Regions from separate parts of the Micromonospora schwarzwaldensis genome, predicted to be linked through region 1. Evidence: riboswitches for the same ligand, from Rfam matches in the RefSeq annotation. Region 1 holds a riboswitch; the other holds the start of a gene.
What was found. Region 1 has a riboswitch for S-adenosylmethionine ahead of VKK44_RS00395 (aminotransferase class V-fold PLP-dependent enzyme). Riboswitches for the same ligand answer to the same signal wherever they lie in the genome.
Positions count from the first base shown of each region.

Region 2: linked by a shared signal. The riboswitch ahead of VKK44_RS11440 (ABC transporter substrate-binding protein) and the one ahead of VKK44_RS00395 (aminotransferase class V-fold PLP-dependent enzyme) in region 1 are both predicted to bind S-adenosylmethionine.

Region 1 covers NZ_CP154796.1:72,775-81,452, forward strand. The annotation lists gene VKK44_RS00370 (hypothetical protein) at 35-544, shown strand; gene VKK44_RS00375 (FAD-binding oxidoreductase) at 546-1,946, opposite strand; gene VKK44_RS00380 (DUF4031 domain-containing protein) at 1,978-2,331, shown strand; gene VKK44_RS00385 (HD domain-containing protein) at 2,257-2,892, opposite strand; gene VKK44_RS00390 (FUSC family protein) at 2,961-4,193, shown strand; gene VKK44_RS00395 (aminotransferase class V-fold PLP-dependent enzyme) at 4,209-5,471, opposite strand; SAM riboswitch class IV at 5,515-5,636, opposite strand; gene VKK44_RS00400 (PrsW family intramembrane metalloprotease) at 5,660-7,111, shown strand; gene VKK44_RS00405 (hypothetical protein) at 7,129-7,296, opposite strand; gene VKK44_RS00410 (GroES family chaperonin) at 7,372-7,719, opposite strand; gene VKK44_RS00415 (AI-2E family transporter) at 7,875-8,678, shown strand, end outside.
Region 2 covers NZ_CP154796.1:2,605,032-2,613,709, forward strand. The annotation lists gene VKK44_RS11415 (extracellular solute-binding protein) at 1-695, shown strand, start outside; gene VKK44_RS11420 (ABC transporter permease) at 692-1,705, shown strand; gene VKK44_RS11425 (carbohydrate ABC transporter permease) at 1,702-2,622, shown strand; gene VKK44_RS11430 (amino acid ABC transporter ATP-binding protein) at 2,623-3,366, opposite strand; gene VKK44_RS11435 (amino acid ABC transporter permease) at 3,363-4,142, opposite strand; gene VKK44_RS11440 (ABC transporter substrate-binding protein) at 4,181-5,038, opposite strand; SAM riboswitch class IV at 5,283-5,393, opposite strand; gene VKK44_RS11445 (EVE domain-containing protein) at 5,501-5,941, shown strand; gene VKK44_RS11450 (PadR family transcriptional regulator) at 5,982-6,554, shown strand; gene VKK44_RS11455 (acyl-CoA dehydrogenase family protein) at 6,551-8,272, shown strand; gene VKK44_RS11460 (GNAT family N-acetyltransferase) at 8,323-8,678, shown strand, end outside.

The sequences.
Region 1 (8,678 bases):
GTGCGCGCTACCTACGGAAGTGTAGGTTTCCCGCGTGGTTCGCCCATCCTGGTCGCGCGTCCCCGCCCTGTCCGCCGGTGTCCTGCTGGCGACCGCCCTGACCGGCTGCGCGCTCCTCGGCAACGCCGAGGGCACCACCGCACCCGGTCGGCAGGGCTCGGCCACACCGACACCGACCGGGAACCTCGTCACGTTGATGCAGCGGCTGGGCGGGGACGGCGCGGTCCGCACGCTCGACGTGGAGCCGACCGGCCGGTGGCAGTGCCGCGACTGCGCCGGCGACGGCGTCGACGCGACCGGCGCGCTGAACCCCGAGCAGACGTCCCGGTTGCAGCGGATGCTCGCCGACCCGGCGCTGGCCCGGGAAACCGACCAGGCCCGGCAGTACCGGCAGCTCTGCATCGGCGTGCTGACCTCGACGCTGCTGATCCCGCCGGGGCTGACCGTCACCATCCAGGACTGCCCGGGCGAGCCGGCGCCGCCGGTGGCGTACGAGGTGCTGCTGCTGCTCACCCAGGCCACGCCCGCCGACGACAAGGGCTGAGTCAGAGCACCTTGCCGGGGTTGAGCAGCCCCGCCGGGTCCAGCGCCGCCTTGATCGCCTGATGCACCCGGACGCCCACCGGGCCGATCTCCCGCGCCAGCCAGTCCCGCTTGAGCAGCCCGACGCCGTGCTCGCCGGTGCAGGTGCCGCCCAGGTCCAGCCCGAGCCGCATGATCTCGTCGAAGGCCCGCCGGCCCCGCTCCAGGCTCGCCGGGTCGGCGCGGTCGACCACGATGTTCGGGTGCATGTTGCCGTCACCGGCGTGCCCGACCACCCCGATCGGCACGTCACACGCGGCGGCGATCCGGGCCACCCCGTCCAGCAGCTCCGCCAGCCGGCCGCGCGGCACCGCCACGTCGTCGATGACCAGGCCGCCGTTGCCACCCGGGAACGTCTCGGCGGCGAAGCGCTCCATCGCCGGGTGGGCCAGCCGCCGCGCCTGGAGCAGCGCGGCGGCCTCGGTCGCGTCGGTGGCCGCCCAGACCTCGTCGGCGCCGGCCGTCGTGCAGACCTCGGCGATCCGGGCCAGGTCACCGGCCGCCCGGTCGCCGGTGTCCACCGCCGCCAGCAGCAGCGCCTCCGCGTCGGTCCGCAGCCCCATCGGCCGGTACGCCTCGATGGCCCGCAGGTGGGTGCGGTCCAGCAGCTCCAGCAGGCTCGGGGTGAGTCCCCGCTCGGCGAGGCCGGCCACCGCGCCGCCGGCCGCCGCCGTGGTGCCGAAGACCGCCACCAGGGTCAGCGACGCCTCCGGCGCCGGGCGCAGCGCCACGGTCACCTCGGTGATCACCCCGAGGGTGCCCTCCGAGCCGACGAAGAGCCGGGTCAGGTCGTACCCGGCGACGCCCTTGGCGGTGCGCCGGCCGGTGCGCAGCACCTCGCCGGAGGCGAGCACCACCTCCAGACCGAGCACGTACTCGCTGGTCACGCCGTACTTCACGCAGCACATACCGCCGGCGTTGGTGGCCACGTTGCCGCCGATGGTGGACGACTCCCACGAGCCGGGGTCGGGCGGGTACCAGAGCCCACGCGCCCGCACCGCCCCGGCCAGCGCGGCGTTGACCACGCCGGGCTGCGCCACGGCGATCCGGCCCACCGGGTCGACCTCCACGATCCGGTCCATCGCCACCGTGCTCAACACCATCGCGCCGGCCACCGCGTTCGCCGCGCCGGCCAGCCCGGTCCGGGCGCCCTGCGGCACCACCGGTACGCCGTGCCGGCCGGCCGCGCGCACCGCCGCGACCACGCCCGCGGTGTCCCGGGGGCGGACCACCACCAGCGGGGTGCCCGAGGCGCACAGGTCGGCCTCGTCCCGCTCGTGCCCGGCCAGCAGGTCCGGGTCGGTCAGCACGGCGGACTCGCCGAGCGCGGCCCGCAGCTCGTCGAGGAGGGGATGGGCAGCCATGCCGGGAAGGCTACCGGCGTACTTTGGAACGATGCTCTACCTGGACCCGCCCGCGGTGCCCTGGCGCGGCCGGCTCTGGTCGCACCTGATCAGCGACGTCTCCTTCGCGGAGCTGCACGCCTTCGCCGAGCTGCTCGGCGCCGGCCGGCGCGGCTTCGACCGGGACCACTACGACCTGCCCGCCGAGCGGTTCCGGGTGGCGGTCTGGCTGGGCGCGACGGTGGTCCCGTCCCGCGAGATCGTCCGCCTGCTGCGGGACGCCGGGCTGCGCCGCCCGAAGCCCCGGGCCGCCCGGCTGCCCGGCCGTGGCTCAGGTGAGGCCGCTCAGCTCCCGACCCAGGTTGGCGCGGGCCCGGTGCTCCCAGCGGGCGTGCGGCTCGGGTAGCCGGTAGAGCGCCGGCAGGGCGAGCAGGTGCCGCAGCACGGCGGCCCGGCCGGCCCGGAAGTCCGGCTCCGGGACGTGGGCGTACTCGCGGCGGATCGCGGCGGCGTACCGGTCGTAGTCGTCCGGTGCGGCGGCCAGCACCGCCAGGTCGGCGTCGCAGAGCAGCGCCCCGTCCGGGTCGTCCGGCCCGACCGCGTGGCCGGCGGTGAGCAGCACCAGGCGGCGTACCCCGGTCACCGCCGTGGCCGGCAGCCCGACGGCGGTGAGCAGCGCGTCCCCCAGGTCGGCGCTGGCCCGCTCGTTGGCGTCGCCGCCCGCCCGCGGGTCGTAGACCGCGTCGTGGCACCACGCCGCGAGCCGGACCAGGTCCGGGTGGCGGGCCCGTTCGGCGTACGCGTCGACCACGTCGAGCACCGCCCGCAGGTGCTCCTCCGTGTGGTGGTGCCGGTGCGGCTCCCGCCAGCCGGCCAGCAGCCGCGCCCCGGCCCGCGCCACGCCGTCCGGGTCGGTCGCGCCGGCCGCCCGGGCCGTCGCCCGCCACCGCGCCGTCAACTCGTCCACCGGTGCAGTCTGCCCCACTCCGTCGCCGGGGCGAGGATTCACCGGGGACGGGACGGGTAGTACCCGCCATGGCCCGGGACCGACGACCGCCGTTCCTGCGGCGCATAACGTCGCGCGAGACGCTGGGCGACCTCGACGGGCCACGGATCGCCGCCGCCGTGGACGAGCTGCGCGACCGGAGCAAGGCCACCCTGCACGACCGGCTGCACCGGGTCCGGACCGCGTTCGGCCTGGCGTTGCAGGCGGGGCTCGCGGCCGGCCTGGCGTACCTGGTCTCGCACCGGCTGCTGCACAACCCGCAGCCGGTCTTCGCCCCGATCTCCGCGGTGGGCACGCTCGCCGCCTCGGTGGGGCAGCGGTTCCGGCGTACCGTCGAGCTGATCATCGGGGTGGCGATCGGCGTCCTCGTCGGCGACGTGCTGATCTACTTCCTCGGCACCGGCGCCTGGCAGCTCGCGCTGGTGGTGACCTCGGCGATCCTGCTGACCATCTTCGCCGGGGCGAGCGTGGCCATCGTCATCCAGGCGGCGGCCACCGCGGTGCTGATCGTGACGCTCAGCCCGTCCACCGAGAACATCGAGTTCCCGCGCTTCGTCGACGCCTTCATCGGCGGCAGCATCGCGCTGCTGGTGACCGCCGTCCTGCTCCCGCTCAACCCGCTCCGGGTGATCAACCGGGCCGCCCGACCCGCGCTGGACCTGCTCGCCGCGCAGCTCGACACGTGCGCCGAGGCGCTGCGCAACCGGGACCGGGGCGCGGCCCAGCGGGCGCTGTTCCGGCTCCGGGAGAACAAGGAGGAACTGGCCGCGCTCGGCGAGGCGATCGAGGGCGCCAAGGAGACCACCACCATCTCGCCGGCCCGCTGGCACCGGCGCAGCGAGCTGACCCACTACGCGGAGGCGGCCGAGCCGATCGACCGGGCGATGCGCAACAGCGGCACACTGATCCGCCGCGCGGTCACGATGATCGAGGACGAGGAGCCGGTCCCCGAGCCGATGCCCGACTCCGTCGCCCATCTCGCCGAGTCGGTACGCCTGCTCCGGCACGAGTTCGCCGCTGGCAAGGAGCCGGAACAGGCCCGGGAGCGGGCGCTGCGCGCGGTCAGCGAGGCCGGCCGGGCGTACGCCCAGGGGGTCGGCTTCTCCGGCAGCGTGGTGATCGCCCAGGTGCGGACCGCGGCCAGCGACCTGATGGTCGCCTCCGGCATCGACCAGGAGGAGGCGAACCGCCTGGTCCGGCAGGCGTTCCACGGAGAGAACCAGCCCTCCGACGCTCCCCCCACCGCCCCTCCCGTCGGCTGACCCCCGGGGCCGGGGTCAGGGGAGGGAAGTGAGGGCGGTCAGGAGGGTGTCGATCTCGTGGGTGGTGGTGCCCAGGCCGAGGCTCGCGCGCAGGGCGGTGGGAGGCAGGTCGGTGCGGGCGGACCGGGCGGCGGCCTCGGTCAGCAGGCGGCGGGTCAGCGGATGGGCGCAGAACAGGCCGTCCCGGACGCCGATCCGGTGCCGGGCCGCCAGGTGCGCGGCCACCTCGGCGGAGTCCCGCCCGGCGACCACGAAGCTGACGATGCCGACCCGGGGCGCGTCCGGGCCGAACGTGCGCAGCTCCACCACGCCCGGCAGCGCGGCCAGACCGGACCGTAGCCGGGCCAGCAGCGCCTGCTCCCGGGCGTGCAGCGCGGTCCGGTCCGCCGCCGCGAACGCCGCGCAGACCGCCGCCAGCGCCACCGCGCCGAGCAGGTTCGGGGTGCCGCCCTCGTGCCGGGCCGGGCCGGTCACCCAGCGCACCTGGTGGGTGGCCGCGCCGACGTGACCCGTGGCCCCGCCGCCGGCCAGGTACGGCGGGGCGGCGTCCAGCCAGTCCGCCCGCCCGGCCAGCACGCCGGCGCCGAACGGGGCGTACAGCTTGTGGCCGGAGAGCGCCAGGTAGTCGACGTCCAGCGCGGTCAGGTCGACCGGCGCGTGCGGGGCCAACTGGGCGGCGTCCACCAGGATGCGGGCGCCGTGCCGGTGGGCCACCCGGGCCAGCTCGGCGACCGGCCAGCACTCGCCGGTGACGTTGCTGGCGCCGGTCACCGCGACCAGCACCGGCCGGCCGGGCCGGGCGTCGCGGGCCAGCTCACCCAGCGCCAGGCCCAGCGACCGGACCGCGTCGGCCGGGCTGGCCGGCACCGGCAGCCGGACCGAGCCGCGCGGCCAGGGGAGCAGGTTCGCGTGGTGCTCGCCGCCGAACGTGACCACCGTGGTACCGGCGGGCAGCGCCCGGGCCAGCAGGTTCACCGCGTCGGTGGTGTTCCGGGTGAAGATCACATGGTCGGTGGGACGCGCGCCGACGAAGTCCGCCACGGTCTGCCGGGCCCGCTCGTAGGCCAGCGTGCAGCGCCGCGACAGCGCGCCCGCGCCGCGGTGCACGCTCGCGTACCAGGGCAACAGCTCGGCCACCGCGTCGGCCGCGGCCCGCGCGCACGGCGCGCTGGCGGCGTGGTCCAGGTTGATCTCTCCCGGTACGCCGAGCACGCCGAGCGGGTCCGGCCGGACCGGCGTGGGCAGCGTGGGCAGGGCGGGTACGAGGGTGACGGTCATGGCGGAGCCTCCGGGTCACAGGGGACCCCGGGTGCCGGGACGGGGTCCGCGCTTGCCCAGCACGCGACGCGGCGCTGGGCCCGGTCATCACCCGGGGCACCCCACCGCGAACTCGACGAGGGTTGCCGGCCAGCAAGCCGGGGCTTGACGCTGGCGCTCGTGACCTGCCCGGCAGCATAGCCGTCACGATGCGGCCGGACCAGTGGGGCGCGGGTGGCTACGCTGACCGCATGGCCGTCACCCCGCCCGGCGGAGCACTGCCGCCGCCGCCCGCGCCCGCCGTCCCGCCGCCCGGGGCGCCGACGCCGCGGATGCCGCTGCGCCGGCTCGGCTGGCGGCGTTTCCTGGCGCTGGCCGCGGTGGTGCTGCTGATCGCGGCCGGCGCGCTGTTCATGGTTTTCACGCTGGGCGAGAGCCTGGGCGCGGAGGCGCTGCTGGTCGGCGTGATCGCGGCGATCCTGCCGGTGCCGGTGCTGGTGTCCTGCTTCCTCTGGCTCGACCGCTACGAGCCCGAGCCGCTGAAATACCTGATCTTCTGCTTCGCCTGGGGCGCGTTCGTCTCCACCGCCATCTCGCTGCTGGTCAACGAGACCGGGGCGCGGCTGTTCGAGGACAACGGGTTGCCCGCCGCGCTGACCGCCGTCCTGGTCGCGCCGTTCATCGAGGAGCTGACCAAGGCGGCCGGCCCGATCCTGCTGCTGATCTTCCGGCGCCGGGAGTTCTCCGGGATCACCGACGGCCTGGTCTACTGCGGGCTCTCCGCGGTCGGCTTCGCCATGGTCGAGAACATCCTCTACCTGGGCGGGTACGGCTACCGCACCGGCGTGGAGGAGTACGGCCCGGCCACCGGCGCGCAGCAGGTGATCGCGATCTTCATCGTGCGGATCCTGCTCTTCGGCTTCGCCCACCCGCTGTTCACCTCGATGACCGGCGTCGGGCTGGGCGTCGCCGCGCGCACCGCCGACCGGCGGGTGCGGATCCTCGCCCCGCTCGCCGGCCTGTTGCTGGCCATGATGCTGCACGGCACCTGGAACCTGCTGCCCTCACTGGCCCAGGCCACCGGGCAGCAGGTGATCGTGCTCTACGGCTACATCGGCGTGATGGTGCCCATCTTCTTCGGCATGGTGGGGCTGGCCGTCTGGCTGCGGGCCTGGGAGGGGCGGCTCACCGAGCGCACGCTGCCCGACTACGTCCGGGCGGGTTGGCTGACCCCGCCCGAGGTGGCGGCGCTGGGCAGCCTGGGCCGGCGACACGCGGCCCGCACCTGGGCCCGGCGGGTGGCCGGCGACGGCGGCGTGAGGGCGATGCGGGGCTACCAGTTCGCCGCGACCCGGCTGGCGTTGCTGCGGGACGGGATGCGCCGGGGGCTGGACCGCAAGCCCGCCGAGCGGGACCGGACGGCACGGGAGGAACGGGAACTGCTGGACGCGATCAGCGCGTACCGGTCGTTCTTCGTCGGCCGCGACCCGCAGGCGCCGGTCGGCGTCTGGGACGGGCAGCGCTACCACCTGCGGTTCCCGGACGGCTCCCGGCGGGCCGTCGAGGCGCCGGACGAGCCGGTGGTGCCGATCCCGGTGGTGCTGGCCCCGCCGCCCCCGCCCCCGGGCTACGGCCCGCACGCCTGGCACCCGCACGGCTGAGCCCGCACGGGGTGGGGTCAGGCCATCAGGCCGGTGAGGAAGTCGCCGAGCCCCTGGGCGATGGCCATCAGTGCGGCCCCGATCCCCCGGAACAGCTGCGCCGCGCCGTCCGGCCGGAACGCCATGAAGTAGATCAGGAACGCGAGGAACCCCCAGGCGAGAATCCTCTTGATCACGATCGGCATGGTCCCTCCCCAGGGCGCACTGAGGTGCCTGGGCTTCCCGCCGGGCAGCGCCGCAAACGGCGCTCGGGGCGGGCCCTAGAGGTAGAGCCCGGTGGAGCCGGTCGCGCTGTCCTCCACCCGTTCCGCCGCCACCGCGTGCACGTCGCGCTCGCGCAGCAGCACGTAGGCCCGGCCGTGCAGCTCGACCTCGGAGCGGTCGTCCGGGTCGAAGAGCACCCGGTCCCCGGCCACGATCGAGCGTACGTGCGGCCCCACGCCGACCGCGGTGGCCCAGGCGAGCCGTTTGCCGACCGCCGCGGTCGCCGGGATCACGATGCCGGCGGTGGAGCGGCGTTCCCCCTCACCGCCTTCGGTACGCACCAGCACGCGGTCGTGCAGCAGGCGGATGGGCAGCCCGGCGTCGAGACTCTGGTCGGCGGTCACGCGAAGACGCTACCGCGTGCCGATCGGCCGCTTCCGTCGTGGTTGCCGGGAGCGGCGGCGGGGCAATGTGTGGCGGGACCGCCCTAGGGTGGGGCGGTCGGACGTATCCTGTCCCCCCCTGTGACGTGGGTGGACCAACTGTGCGGGAGGTGCGCTTGAGCCGCTTCGAGCGGATGCGCGGACGACTCCGCCGCGCGTACGAGACGGGCCGTGAGTCGGCCCGGTCCCGCCAGTTCGGGGCCGACGCCACGCCGGAGGACGCGGGCGTCGCGTCGCCCACCTCACCGGGTCCGGCGGCGTCGTCGTCGGCGACCGTGCTGGGCGCCCCGCCGCCGGCCGCGATGCACTCCTCGACGGTCAGCCGGGACGACACCGAGGTGCCGCACGCGCTGCGCATCGCCGCCGCCTGGTGCTGGCGACTGCTCGTGATCGGCATCGTCACCTGGGCCCTGCTCAAGATCGTCGGCACGATCAGCATCGTGATCATCCCGCTGACCGTCGCGCTGCTGCTCTCGGCGCTGCTCGCCCCGGCGGTCGGCTGGCTGCTGAAGGCCCGGTTCCCCCGCTCGCTGGCGACCGGCGTGGTGCTGGTCGGCGGTCTGGCCGCGGTGATCGGCACGCTCACGCTGGTGGTCAACGAGTTCATCCAGGGCGTGCCGGAGCTGAGCGAGAAGTCGTCGCAGGGTGTCCGGCAGATCCAGAACTGGTTCAAGACCGGGCCGCTGCACCTGTCCGACAGCCAGCTCGACCGCTACATCAACGAGGCGCAGACCTGGATCAACGGCAACACCGAGCGGTTCACCAGCGGCGCGCTCAGCACCGCCGCGACGCTCGCCGAGGTGCTCACCGGCACCGTCCTGGTGCTCTTCGCGACGTTCTTCTTCCTCCGCGACGGCAACAACATCTGGCGGTTCCTGGTCCGGCTGCTGCCGGTGGCCGCGCGCTGGAAGGTCGACGAC
Region 2 (8,678 bases), 2.5 Mb from region 1:
GCGGCGCGGACGCCAAGCAGTTGTTCGCCAAGAACGGCGCCATCGTGTTCAAGCAGGACGGCATCGGCTTCTGGCAGGGCGCCCAGGCCGAGCACCAGAAGACCAACCCGAAGTTGAACATCCAGCCGGTGCCGATCTTCTCCGCCACCGGCGGCGACCCGCTGGTCTGGGGCGAGGACAAGCCCATCTCGTTCACCTTCGTCAGGAAGGGCCTCGGCAAGGAGCGGGTCCAGGAGCTGCTGCGCGTCATCAACTGGTGCTCCGCGCCGCTGGGCAGCCAGGAGGCCCAGCTCCGGGACTTCGGCGTCGAGGGCAAGCACCACACCAAGTCGCCGAACGGGCCGGTCAAGACCGACCTGGCGTTCAAGGAGATCGCCAACCAGTACTTCTTCATCAGCGGTCGCAACCCCACCATCGGGCCGTACCCGGACACCCCCCGCTACGTGCCGGACGTGCTGAACTACTCCAACCAGATGGTCAAGTTCCTGGAGCGCAACCCCTGGGCCGGGGTCAAGCTGGAGATGCCGGCCGCCTACAAGGCCAACCAGGTGCCGACGGAGGACAAGTTCACCGACGTGCTGCGCGGTCGACGCCCGCTCGGCGACGTGGACGCCATCGTCGCGGAGTGGAAGACCAACGGCGGCGAGGAAGCCCGCAAGCTGCTCGCCGACTCGCTGCCCAAGGCGGCCAAGTGAGCGAGCCGGCCGTCGCGGTCGGGCCCGAGCGGGCCCGACCCGACGACCCGGTCGCACCGGCCCGCACGCCCCGCCGTCGCCGGGTGCCGCTGGGCAGCCGGCTGCGCCGCGACTGGCAGTTGCTGGCCATGGTGGCGCCCGGCTTCCTGGTGTTGCTGATCTTCAGCTACCTGCCGATCGCCGGCAACGTCATCGCGTTCCAGGACTACAACCCGTACCTGGGCGACAATCCGTGGCAGGCGTTCACGCACAGCAACTGGATCGGCTTCGGCCAGTTCCAGCTCCTCTTCGACGACCCGGCGTTCTGGGACGCGTTCCGCAACACGCTCGCCATCACCGGGTTCCAGCTCGTGTTCTTCTTCCCGCTGCCGATCCTGCTCGCGGTGATGCTGCACAACCTGCTCTCCAGCCGGCTGCGCGGCCTCGTCCAGACCATCGTCTACCTGCCGCACTTCTTCAGCTGGGTGCTGGTGATCAGCTTCTTCGTCGCCATGCTCGGCGGCGCGGGGCTGCTGGCCCAGACCATGCGCGACGCCGGTGTGCAGCCGTGGAACGTGATGACCAACCCGGACACGTTCATCGTCCTGGTCACCGCCGAGGCGGTCTGGAAGGACGTGGGCTGGGGCACCATCGTGTTCCTCGCCGCGCTGTCCACCATCGACCAGAGCCTCTACGAGGCCGCCGCCGCGGACGGCGCCGGCCGGTGGCGACGGCTCTGGCACATCACGCTGCCCGGCCTGCGTCCGGTGATCGTGCTGCTGCTGATCCTGCGCCTCGGTGACGCGCTCTCGGTCGGCTTCGAACAGTTCCTGCTGCAACGCGACGCGGTCGGCCGGCAGGCCGCCGAGGTGCTCGACACCTTCGTCTACCACTTCTCCATCGCCACCGGGAACTACGGCTACGGCGCGGCGGCCGGCCTGTTCAAGGCCGTCGTCGGCCTGGTGCTGATCCTGGCCGCGAACCGGGTGGCGCACCTGCTCGGCGAACGAGGGATCTACTCGAAGTCATGACCGTGATCATCCGACGGCCGCCGCGCGCGCGGCCCCACCGCCCGGTGTGGGAGGAACGCCCCACCCGCGTCGGCCAGGCGCTCAAGGCCACCCTGCTCACCCTGCTGGTGCTCGGCGTCCTCTTCCCGCTCTGGGTGGTCCTGGTGACCAGCCTCTCGTCGCGCCGGACGATCGCCGACGCGGGCGGCCTGGTGGTGGTGCCGAAGGGCATCGACACCTCGGCCTACGCCACCATCTTCGCCGGCGGCGCGGTCACCCGGGCACTGTGGATCAGCACGCTGGTCACCGTCTGCGGCACCGCGATCGCGCTGACCGTCACCGTGCTGGCCGCGTACGGGTTGTCCCGGCCGGGCACGCTGGGGCACCGCTGGCTGCTGGCGTACTTCCTGATCCCGTTCCTGGTCTACCCGCCGCTCGTGCCGCGCTACCTGGTGGTCACCGGGCTCGGGCTCAAGGACACCATCTGGGCGCTGGTGCTGCCGTCCGCGATCAGCGTGTTCAACCTGGTGGTGGTGCGCGGCTTCTTCCAGGGCATCCCGCAGGAGCTGCTGGACAGCGCGCGCATCGACGGGGCCAGTGACTTCCGGACGCTGGGCCGCATCGTGCTGCCGCTGTCCCGCGCGGTCGTCGCCGTGGTCGGGCTCTTCTACGCGGTCGGCTACTGGAACGTCTGGTTCGACGCGCTGCTGTTCATCGACCGCAACGACATGTACCCGATCCAGCGGGTGTTGCAGAGCTACCTGCTGGCCGGGCAGGCGCCGCACACCTCCGGCGCGGCCAGCGGGGTGACCATGCCGCCGACCGAGGCGATCAAGATGGCGGTGGTGGTGCTGACCGTCGCGCCGATCGTCGCGGTCTACCCGTTCATCCAGCGGCACTTCATCAAGGGGGTGCTGATCGGCGCCGTCAAGGGCTGATCAGAGCACCTGGGACAGGAACCGCCGCAGCCGGGGATGCTCAGGCGCCTCGAACACGGCGGCCGGCGGCCCGGCCTCCAGCACCACACCGGCGTCCATGAACGCGACCGTGTCGGCGACGGTGCGGGCGAAGCCCATCTCGTGCGTGACCACCACCATGGTCATGCCGGCGGCGGCGAGATCCGCCATCACCGCGAGCACGCCCTTGACCAGCTCCGGGTCCAGCGCCGAGGTGGCCTCGTCGAAGAGCATCACCTGCGGGCGCAGCGCGAGCGCGCGGGCGATGGCCACGCGCTGCTGCTGACCGCCGGAGAGTTGCGCCGGCCGGGCGTCGGCCTTCGCGGCGAGCCCGACCAGGTCGAGCTGGGCCCGGGCCACCGCCACCGCCTCGTCCTGGTCGAGTTTCTTCAGCTTCCGCAGCGCGAGCGTGACGTTGCGCAGCACGCTCAGGTGGGGGAAGAGGTTGAACTGCTGGAACACCATGCCGATCCGCTGCCGCAGCGCGTCCGGGTCGTCGCGCAGCACGCTGCGCCCGTCCAGCAGCACGTCGCCCCGGTCCGGCTCGATCAGCCGGTTGACGGCGCGCAGCAGGGTGGACTTCCCGGAGCCGGACGGTCCGATCACGCACGCCGTGCCGCCCCGGGCCACGTCCAGGTCCGCCCCGCGCAGCACCCGGTGCGCGCCGAACGCCAGGTGCACGTCGCGGACGGCGAGGCTGACCGAGGTGACGGTGTCCGTGCTCATCGCGGGTCCCTTCCGTTCGGGGTGACGCCGGCCGGCGTCAGGTCGGTGTCGGGCTCGGGTGGCGGGGCGGCCGGGCGGCCCTGGCGCAGCCGCCGGTCCAGCCAGTTGACGGCGTGTGTCAGCGGCACGGTCAGCAGCAGGTAGAACAGGCCGGCCAGCAGCAGCGCGGACTGGTTGCCGGTGTTCGCCGCGTAGTCCTGGCCGATCCGGAACAGCTCCCGCTGGCTGGCCAGCAGGCCGAGGAAGTAGACCAGGCTGGAATCCTTGATCAACGCGATGAGCTGGTTGACCCAGGCGGGCAGGACCCGGCGTACGCCCTGCGGAATGATCACCAGCCGCATCGACTCGGCCCAGGAGAAGCCGAGCGCCCGGGCGCCCTCCAACTGGGCGGCCTCCACGCTCAGGATGCCGGCCCGGAAGATCTCGCCGAGATAGGCGGCGGCGATCAGCGACAGCGCCAGCACGCCGAGCGGGTAGGGGTTGGGCCCCCAGACCTCCATGCCCAGCGGCGCCAGACCGACGCCGATGAGCAGGATCGTGGCCGCGGCCGGCAGGCCGCGGAACACGTCGGTGTAGACCCGGGCCGGCCACCGCAACCAGCGGGTACGCGAGATGCCGGCGACCGCCAGCAGCATGCCCAGCACCGAGCCGAGCAGGGCGGCGGAGACCGCCAGGATCAGCGTGTTGGGCAGCCCGACGGTCAGCATCTCGGGCAGCGCCTCGCGCATCGAGTCCCCGTCGAAGAACGTCTCCCAGAGGGTGCGCAGTGGATCCATCGTTCCTCCGTCCGCCCCGCTCGAATCCGGCTGTCCGCTCAGGAGGCGGCCGACGGCGAGGGCGCCGCCACCGAGCCGCTGCCGGGCGTGAAGTCGGCCGGGATCGGCCGGCCCGGGTAGTACTGCTCCTGGAGGCGGCTCCAGGTGCCGTCCGCGATCACCTCGTCGAGGCCCTTGTTCAGCGCCTCCCGCAGCCTGTCGTTGCCCTTCGCCACCGCGTACGCGGTCGGGGCCGGGCTGAGCTGCTTGGCGGCGACCCTGATCCGGCCGTTGCTGTCGGCGGCGGACTTGTCACCGATCTCGGCCGGGGCGATCCAGGCGTCGGCGGTGCCGGCCTTGAGCTGGTTGACCGCACCGTTGTAGTCGGGCACGCGCACCGGGTCGAGGTTCTGCCTCGTGGCGAAGTCGTCCTGCACGGTGCCCTGGACCACCACCACGCGCTTGCCGGCGAGCTGGTCGAAGCCGGTGATCGCGGAGCCGGCCGGCACGTCCAGGCCGAAGTAGCCGAAGTCGTAGCCGTTGCCGAAGTCGACGGTCTTCTTCCGCGCCTCGGTGACCGTGATCGAGGAGCTGCCCACGTCGAACTTGCGGTTGTTCACCTGGGAGAGCAGGGCGGAGAAGTCGGTGCCGACGAACTCCACCGTCAGGCCGACCTTGCCGGCGACGGCGCGCAGCAGGTCGTTGTCGAAGCCGGTGAACTCGCCGTCCTTGAGGTAGACGTTCGGCGGGGCGTCGGTGAGCGTGCCGGCCCGGATCACACCGGGCTGGAGCAGGCCGTACGGGTTGTGGGTCCGGTCGGCGGCGTCACCGCCGCCGCAGGCGGTCAGCGCGGTGGCGGCGAGCGCGGCGGCGGCGCCGAGCGCGGCGACGCGGGTCAGGGCGGTACGGATACGCACGATCTCTCTCCAGTGTGGATGGACACGCGGGACGCGTGCCGGTGCCGGCGCCGCCGGGCACGGCGGAGCCGGAAGGGGTGGATCGGGGAAGGGTGGAGCGCTCGTTCAGCGCGCGTCGCGACAGCGGTCGCTGCACACCCGCATCAGGTCGACGTGGCGGCGCGTGACCAGCATGAGGCGGGTCGGAACGAGGGGCGGTGCGAACATCGGGTCTCCCTGGCCGGTTGGTGCTGACCTGGGTGCCAGGCCACGCTTGCGCCGGCTGTCGCCGGCGCCTGGTCCTCACCCGGAGCACCCCACCGTGGCGGAGGGTTGCCGGCCAGCGAGCCGGGGCTTGACGCTGGCGCTCATGACCTGCCGAAAGGCTAGCAGCACCGGTGCGCCGGTCGTCCAGCCGTTATGACCACCCTCACGGCCGTGCCTTACCGGGCGGCTCCGGCCGCCGGGACGCAGAATGGCCGGATGACCTCCCCGCGGGTGACCCTCGACGATCTCGGCGCCTGGCTGATCAAGGGCAACGCGGAGAAGGTGGACCTGGCCGCCCGGTTCGCCGCCGATCCGCGGGTGACCGGCTGGTGCGTGCGTCCCGGCTACCGGGTCCGGCTGATGCGCGCCGGCCAGCCGGTGGTGTTCTGGGCCAGCGGCAGTCGGGGCCGGGCGCCGTACGGCGTGTGGGGCGTGGGCCGGGTGGCCGGCGTGCCGCGTCCGGGGGAGCCGGGCGGGCCGTGGACGCTGCCGCTGGACCTGACCGTCCTCGACGAGCCGTTCCGGGTGCGCCGTGCCGTGCTGCGGGCCGACCTCCGGCTGGCCGGCGCGGAGGTCTTCCGGCAGCCGCAGGCGTCGAACCCCTCCTACCTGACCGTGGCGCAGTTCGCCGCCGTGCGGGAGTACCTGCCCGGCTAGGGTCTTGCTATGCAACAAAGTGCATAGCAAGATGGCCGGCATGTCGCTGGAGCACGCCATCCTCGTCTCGCTGCTGGAGCAACCCGCCTCCGGCTACGAGCTGGCACGTCGCTTCGACCGCTCGATCGGCCGCTTCTGGACCGCCACCCACCAGCAGATCTACCGTGTGCTCAAGCAGATGGCCGGGGACGACCGGATCACCGGCGTCGAGGTCGGCCAGGAGGGCCTGCCGGACAAGACGGTCTGGTCGGTCACCCCGGCCGGCCGGGCCGCGCTCGTCGGCTGGCTGCACGCCCCGGTGCGCCCGGAGGCGGTCCGGCACGAACTGGCCGTCAAGATCCGCGGCGCCGCGTTCGACGACGCCGCCGGCCGCGCCACCCTGGTCGCCGAGGTCGAGCGCTACCGCGCCGACCACGAGGGCGTCCTCGCCGGCTACCTGGCCGGCGAACGCCGCGACTTCCCGGACGCCGTCGCACCCGACGCCCGCGCGGCGCTCCAGCACGTGGTGCTGCGCGGCGGCATCGCGTACGAGCGGATGGTGCTGACCTGGCTGGACGACGTCCTGGCCACCCTCCGCGCCCTCGACCCCGACCCGGAAAGGCCCGCCACGTGAGCGACCCGCTGCTGTTCCACCCGCACCGCTACGACCCCGCCGACCTGGACGACACGTCACGCCGGCTGCTGCGGGCCACGATCGACTGGTTCGAGACGCGGGGCAAGCGCGCGCTCGTCGAGAGCTACCACGCCCGCGAGTGGTACGCCGACTTCCTCGACTTCGCCGCCCGGGAAGGGCTCTTCGCCACGTTCCTCACCCCGTCCGCCGACGGCGGCGGCGACGCCGACAAGCGCTGGGACACCGCCCGCAACGCGGCGCTCAGCGAGATCCTCGGCTTCTACGGGCTCGGCTACTGGTACACCTGGCAGGTCACCGTGCTCGGCCTCGGGCCGGTGTGGCAGAGCGGCAACGCCGCCGCCCGGGCCCGCGCCGCCGAGCTGCTCGACCAGGGCCACGTGATGGCGTTCGGCCTCTCCGAACGGCCGCACGGCGCCGACATCTACGCCACCGACATGCTGCTCACCCCCGACGACGCGGGCGGCTTCCGGGCCACCGGCGGCAAGTACTACATCGGCAACGGCAACGTCGCCGGCCTGGTCTCGGTCTTCGGCCGGCGCGCCGACGTCGAAGGCCCCGAGGGGTACGTGTTCTTCGCCGCCGACAGCCGGCACCCGGCGTACCGGCTGGTCCGCAACGTGGTCGCCGCCCAGATGTACGTCTCCGAGTTCCGGCTGGAGGACTACCCGGTGCGCGCCGAGGACGTGCTGCACACCGGCCCGGCCGCGTTCGACGCCGCGCTCAACACGGTCAACGTCGGTAAGTTCAACCTCTGCACCGCGTCCGTCGGCATCTGCGAGCACGCCATGTACGAGGCGGTCACCCACGCCCACGGCCGGGTGCTCTACGGCCGGCGGGTCACCGACTTCCCGCACGTGCGCCGCGAGCTGACCGACGCGTACGCCCGGCTGGTCGCGATGAAGCTGTTCAGCGACCGGGCGGTCGACTACTTCCGCTCGGCCGGCCCGGACGACCGGCGGTACCTGCTGTTCAACCCGATGACCAAGATGAAGGTCACCACCGAGGGCGAGAAGGTGATCGACCTGCTCTGGGACGTCATCGCCGCCAAGGGTTTCGAGGCCGACACCTACTTCGACAAGGCCGCCAAGGACATCCGTGGCCTGCCGAAGCTGGAGGGCACCGTGCACGTCAACCTGGCGCTGATCCTCAAGTTCATGCCGAACTATCTGTTCCGGCCGCAGCCCCACCCGGCGGTGCCGACCCGGCGCGACGCGACCGACGACGCGTTCCTGTTCCGGCAGGGCCCGGCCCGTGGCCTCGGCGCGATCCGCTTCCACGACTGGCGCGCCGCGTACGACGCGCACGCCCACCTGCCCACCGTGGCCCGGTTCCGGGAGCAGGCCGACGGCCTGGTCGCGCTGCTCGCCGCACACGCGCCGGACGAGACGCAGCAGCGCGACCTGGACTTCCTGCTCACCATCGGCCAGCTCTTCGCGCTCGTGGTCTACGGGCAGCTCGTCCTGGAACAGGCGGAGCTGACCGGCCTCGATCCGGACCTGCTCGGCGAGATCTTCGACGTGCTGGTCCGGGACTTCTCCGGCTACGCCACCGAGCTGCACGGCAAGCCGGCCACCACCGACGAGCAGGCCGCCTGGGCGCTCGCCCACGTCCGCCGCCCGGTGGTCGACGCCGACCGCACGGCCCGGGTGTGGCAGCGGGTGGCCGACCTGGCCGGCGCGTACGAGATGCGGCCCTGAGCGGCGAAACCGGCGGGCGGGCCGCCCGCCCGACCGGGTAGGTTGCACGGATGTTCGCGCTTGCCCTGACCGACGACGCCGAGCTGCGACCGTTGCAGCCCTGGCACGCCGACGAGTTCCTCGCCAACCTCGACCGCTGCCGGGAGCACATCGCACCCTGGGTCGGCGCGTCCTTCGTGGCCACCGACGCCGAGTCGGCCCGTCGGGTCCTCCAGGCGTACGCCGACCGGTGGGCCCGCGACGACGGCGGGATCTGGGGCATCTGGCAGCGCGGCACGCTCGTCGGCGGCGTGCTGCTGGTGTCGCTGAGCGCCGCCCGTGGGGTGTGCGAGGCCGGCTGCTGGCTGGAGGCGGAGGCCCAGGGCCAGGGCCTGGTCACCCGGGCCGCCCGGGTGGTCATCGACTG